2 regions of the Bacillus rugosus genome follow, and region 2 is predicted to be linked to the other one. Evidence: riboswitches for the same ligand, from Rfam matches in the RefSeq annotation. Region 2 holds a riboswitch; the other holds the start of a gene.
What was found. A riboswitch is a leader RNA that binds a small molecule or an ion and turns the genes downstream of it on or off. The one in region 2 is predicted to bind S-adenosylmethionine.

Region 1 (3,117 bases), 950 kb from region 2:
GAAAGTGCACGTTTTGCCAGTTTCATCACTTGCTTCCACAGCAACTGAGGAGAAAAATAACGGCTGTCTGGGTAAAGCGTATCGGTTGAATACACGATGTCCTCCCGTTCAACTGTTTGAACATTTCCCGAAACACTCACGACCGCTACTCTCGCATTCCCTGTGCCGATATCAAAAACGAGATAGCCTTTTTGTTTTTTCATTGCGTTACCCTCCTTTCTTATACTTCTGTTTTTAGTTCATCTTTGTTATACAATGTCGGAATATTAAGAGTTTTTTCACCCTTCCACTTTTTGAGAGCTCCGTTCAAGATCGTCACGTGATGATCCTCCACTTCGAAGGTTGCTCCAGCAAGGTGCGGTGTTGCCAGAACATTAGCCAATGAAATGAATTCGTAATCTGATTCCTCTGGAGGTTCATGATAAAAAACGTCTAAAATCGCCCCTCTGATTTTATGTTCTTTTAATACAGATAAAAGATCTTCACGGTTTACCACAACTGCTCTCGAAGTATTGACGAAAATCGCACTCTCTTTCATTAGATCAAAATACGACCGATCAATAAGTCCTAGTGTTTCCTCGGTACGAGGCAGATGGACAGAAACGATATCACTGTCTGAAAACACCGTTTTAAGAGATACTTTTTCATATAGGGGAAGATCGTCCTGTACGTATGGATCGTAATACTTTATTTTACAGCCGAACGCTGTCAGCAGTTTTGCAATCCTTTGCCCTACCGCGCCGAACCCAACCATGCCGACCGTTTTTCCCGTTAATTCATTTCCTTTAAATTTGGCATAAGCCTGCAAGTAATCGCTGTCCCATTTTCCATCCTTCAGCCATTGATTAGAGGTGCTGGTATGGCGGAGAAAGGAAATCACATTGCCGATAAACATTTCAGCAACGGCTTGTGCATTCCGCCCAGGTGTATAGAAAACGGGTATGCCCCTTTTTGACGCTGCAGCCACATCCACATTGGAGGGCATTCCTCTGCACACGCCCACAAATGAAAGGCCTGAAACAGATGCAAATACGTTGTCTGTTACTTGATCAAGCTCAGTAATCAAGCCTATCGCATGTGATTCTTTTAGTAGTTGAATGAGTTCATCTTCCCGGTATGCCCGGCCTTGTTCCTTCCAGGAATGATAAATAACTGAGCCGAACAATTCTTCAAGCTCTTTTCTTCCTTCTTCGTTGTACGGTGCTGTAACCAAAACCGTCATGGTGCAAAACATCCTTTTCATCATATTTTTTCATAAAAAAATCTCTTTCCGAAGATGGAAAGAGATTCATGTATAAGCGTGCCCTGTTTACTGACAGACGCCGGTATAAACCTTGCTTTCCTATCTTTCAAGCTGACGCTTGCTGGAATTGGCACAATAATGTTGCCGAGGTTTCATAGGGCCAGTCCCTCCACCTCTCTGGATAGAAAACGTTGAATATGTAATTTTCGGAATGAAGAATACGTTTATCATAAAGAAGTCTCAGATTGATGTCAATCTCTTTTTTCAGAATTGACGTTATCATCCGAAATGTTATAATTCTTACAATATATCTAACTAGAGAGAGGAACTGGGCCATGAAATCTTTTGCCACACAACAAAACGGCATTTTTAAATCCGTTTGCTCGCTTGACTGCCCGGATCAGTGCGGATTGTTAATACATAAAAAAGACGGAAAAATTGTGAAAGTCCAAGGTGATCCTGATCATCCAGTCACGGCCGGAAACATTTGCAACAAAGTCCGAAACATGACGGAGCGCATTTATGATGAAAAGCGGCTGACTACACCCCTCAAACGGACAGGGGCGAAAGGCCGGGCAATATTTGAACCGATTTCTTGGGAAGAGGCGATCGATACCATCACCTCACGCTGGAAACAGCTAATTGATGAAGAGGGCGCTGAAAGCATACTTCCATACAGTTTTTACGGAAATATGGGCAAATTAACAGCTGAAGGAATGGACCGCCGATTCTTTTATCGCATGGGCTCAAGCCAGCTTGAACGAACGATTTGCAGCAAAGCGGGATCTGAGGGCTATAAATATACGATGGGTATAAGTGCGGGAATCGATCCCGAGGAAACCATTCATACGAAACTATTTATTTTTTGGGGAATCAACGCAGTCAGCACAAATATGCACCAAATTACTATCGCCCAAAAAGCACGAAAACAAGGTGCCAAAATTGTCGTCATTGATGTTCATCAAAATCAGACAGGACGTCTCGCAGATTGGTTTATTCCCATAAAACCCGGAACTGACAGCGCACTTGCCCTTGGCATCATGCACATCTTATTTAAAGAAAACCTTCATGATAAAGCATTTCTGTCTGAATACACGGTCGGCTATGAAGAGCTCCGTGAACACGTGAAACAGTATGATCCGGAAAAGGTATCACTGATCACTGGTGTCAGTACCGAAGATATTTATCAGCTGGCAAGAATGTACGGCGAAACCTCCCCTTCTTTTATCAGAATCGGAAACGGACTCCAGCACCACGATAACGGCGGGATGATTGTACGGACGATTGCCTGTCTTCCGGCGATCACCGGCCAATGGCTGCACACAGGGGGCGGTGCAATTAAGCATAACAGCGGAATTTTAGAATATAACACAAGTGCCTTGCAGCGGCCTGACTTACTGAAAGGGCGCACACCGAGATCGTTTAATATGAATCAGCTGGGCAAAGTGCTTTTGGAAACAGATCCACCAATTCGCTCTCTATTTATTTACGGGACGAATCCGGCCGTTGTCGCGCCAGAAGCGAACAAAGTCAGACAGGGATTGTTGCGGGAAGACCTGTTTACTGTGGTTCATGATTTGTTTTTAACGGAAACAGCTGCATATGCGGACATTGTACTGCCTGCAACATCCGCTTTTGAAAATACTGATTTTTATACCTCCTACTGGCACCATTACATTCAGCTTCAGCTGCCGGTGATTGAGAGATATGGAGAAAGCAAGTCTAACACTGAGGTGTTCCGATTACTTGCTGAAGCAATGGGATTCACAGACCAGGAGCTCAAAGATTCAGATGCAGAATTAATCCGCCAGGCACTTGACCATCCGGATAACCCATATTTGGCGGAAATTGATTACGATTCACTTACTAAGCAT
Region 2 (3,117 bases):
CGTTTTTATTCCAAATCAGAAAGGCAAACATACCGCGCAGTTTGGACGCAGCTTCTTCTTTATAGTGACGGTAAGTCGCAAGAAGAACCTCTGTGTCCGAATCCGTGTTGAATGTATACCCCTTTGCTTCAAGTTCTTCTCTCAATTCAATATAGTTATAGATTTCTCCGTTAAAGATAATCCAATATGTTTCATCTTCATATGATAAAGGCTGTCCGCCATTTTCTACATCAATAATGCTGAGCCGTCTGAAACCGAATCCAACGTGCTCATCATGGAAATATCCATCACTGTCAGGACCGCGGTGAACGATCATTTGGTTCATTTGTTTGATTAGTTCTTCTTGATCAGCGGTTTGAGCTAACGGATGCTTGTTAAAAACCCCGACAAATCCACACATAGTATTGCCTCCATAATTAAAATTGTCATCATTGAACCCCTATTTATAGACGCTGTGAATAGTATTTGGTTTCACGGTTATGTAAAAAAATAAACATGAATACAACGTAAAAAAGGGAAAGCCGCTTAACCAGTAAGCGGCTATAAAATTATTCTCCTAACGCTTCTTCACGCAGCTTCTCTGCTTTGTCTGTACGCTCCCACGGAAGATCAACATCGTGGCGTCCAAAGTGGCCGTACGCAGCAGTTTGTTTATAAATCGGACGGCGTAAATCAAGCATTTTGATAATGCCGGCAGGTCGTAAATCAAAGTTATTGCGAACAACTTCAATCAATTTTTCCTCAGAAGCTTTTCCGGAACCGAATGTGTTGATTGAGATTGACACAGGCTGTGCAACACCGATCGCGTAAGCAAGCTGTACTTCGCAAGAATCAGCAAGCTCAGCCGCAACGATGTTTTTCGCAACGTATCTCGCTGCATAAGCCGCAGAACGGTCTACCTTCGTTGCATCCTTACCTGAGAACGCGCCTCCGCCGTGGCGTGCATAGCCGCCGTACGTATCAACAATGATTTTGCGTCCTGTAAGTCCCGCATCCCCTTGAGGGCCTCCGATAACGAAACGTCCTGTAGGGTTGATGAAATATTTTGTTTCTTCATCAATCAGCTCTTCAGGAACAACCGGATTGATAACATGTTCTTTAATGTTGCGCTGGATTTGCTCAAGCGTAATTTCAGGGTGATGCTGAGTTGAAATAACAATCGCGTCAATGCGGACAGGTTTGTTATTTTCATCGTACTCAACTGTTACCTGTGTTTTGCCGTCAGGACGAAGGTACGGAAGAATATCTTCTTTACGGACTTCACTCAGGCGGCGGGCCAATTTATGAGCAAGTGAAATTGGAAGAGGCATAAGCTCTTTTGTTTCGTTGCACGCGTAACCGAACATTAAACCTTGGTCACCCGCACCGATCGCTTCAATTTCTTCATCGCTCATTGTGCCTTCACGGGCTTCAAGCGCCTGGTCTACACCCATTGCGATATCAGCAGACTGCTCGTCAATTGATGTTAAAACTGCACAAGTTTCCGCATCAAATCCGTATTTCGCACGTGTGTATCCGATTTCTTTAATGGTTTGACGAACCGTTTTCGGAATGTCAACATACGTAGATGTTGTGATCTCTCCGCTGACAAGAACCAAACCAGTTGTCACAGACGTTTCACAAGCAACACGCGCGTTAGGGTCTTTCTTTAAAATTTCATCTAAAATGCTGTCAGAAATCTGGTCACAGATTTTATCCGGATGCCCCTCCGTAACAGATTCTGATGTAAATAAACGACGATTTTTACTCATGATTTGCTTCCTCCTGCACAAGGCCTCCCGAAAGACCTTGTATATATGATACGGAACTCGCTCCCTCTTATACAATGTAACGTTATATTAGAGAATGTTAATTGGCATATTTATGAAATAAAAAAACCTTTTCCATCGAGGAAAGGGTTTGGTCTTTGTGCCTTTCACTCTTATCGCTCAAGGAATCATACAACCTTGCAACAGGTTAGCACCTTGGTTGTCTCACACAGTTGAACATAATAATAACAGAGAAACCGGTTGCTGGGCTTCATAGGGCCTGTCCCTCCGCCAGCTCGGGATAAGAGTATCCGCTCAATGAAATATCTTATCGTAAAAGGGTTTGCAATGTCAATATGATTCAGAAGAAATAGGCACCTATATTGAGGGAAAACATTGGAAAACGCACACACAAAAAACGTTAAATAGTATAGACTATTTGAAAATATATGTTATACTAATTCACAATTAGCAAAACACAAAAAACGATAAAGGAAGGTTTCATATGAACTCAGTTGATTTAACCGCTGATCTACAAGCCTTATTAACAAGCCCAAATGTGCGTCATAATTTATCAGCAGCACAGCTTACAGAAAAAGTACTATCCCGGAACGAAGGCATTTTAACTTCCACAGGCGCTGTTCGGGCGACAACAGGAGCTTATACAGGACGCTCGCCTAAAGACAAATTTATCGTGAAGGAAGAAAGCACGAAAAATAAGATCGATTGGGGTACGGTGAATCAGCCCATTTCAGAAGAAGCATTTGAGCGGCTGTACACGAAAGTTGTCAGCTATCTGAAACAGCGAGATGAGCTGTTTGTATTCGAAGGATTTGCCGGAGCAGATGAAAAATACAGGCTGCCGATCACCGTCGTAAATGAGTTCGCATGGCACAATTTATTCGCCAGACAGCTGTTTATCCGACCGGAGGGCAATGATAAGAAAACAGTTGAACAACCGTTTACCATTCTTTCTGCTCCGCATTTCAAAGCGGATCCAAAAACAGACGGCACACATTCTGAAACCTTTATTATTGTCTCTTTTGAAAAGCGGACGATTTTAATCGGCGGAACAGAGTATGCTGGAGAAATGAAGAAATCGATTTTCTCCATTATGAATTTCCTGCTCCCTGAAAGAGATATTCTATCCATGCACTGCTCTGCCAATGTCGGTGAAAAAGGCGATGTCGCCCTTTTCTTCGGACTGTCCGGAACAGGCAAGACCACCCTCTCAGCCGATGCTGACCGCAAACTGATCGGTGATGATGAACACGGCTGGTCTGACACAGGCGTCTTTAATATTGAAGGCGGATGCTACGCCAAGTGCATTCATTTAAGCGAAGAAAAGGAGCCTCAGATCTTTAACGCG

Region 1: linked by a shared signal. The riboswitch ahead of M0696_RS10040 (2-hydroxyacid dehydrogenase) and the one ahead of metK (methionine adenosyltransferase) in region 2 are both predicted to bind S-adenosylmethionine.

Annotation. Positions count from the first base shown of each region.
Region 1 covers NZ_CP096590.1:2,054,052-2,057,168, forward strand. Annotated here, with positions in the region: gene M0696_RS10035 (FGGY-family carbohydrate kinase) at 1-203, opposite strand, end outside; gene M0696_RS10040 (2-hydroxyacid dehydrogenase) at 221-1,246, opposite strand; SAM riboswitch class I at 1,340-1,431, opposite strand; gene M0696_RS10045 (molybdopterin oxidoreductase family protein) at 1,579-3,117, shown strand, end outside.
Region 2 covers NZ_CP096590.1:3,003,777-3,006,893, forward strand. Annotated here, with positions in the region: gene asnB (asparagine synthase (glutamine-hydrolyzing)) at 1-400, opposite strand, end outside; gene metK (methionine adenosyltransferase) at 549-1,751, opposite strand; SAM riboswitch class I at 1,919-2,056, opposite strand; gene pckA (phosphoenolpyruvate carboxykinase (ATP)) at 2,254-3,117, shown strand, end outside.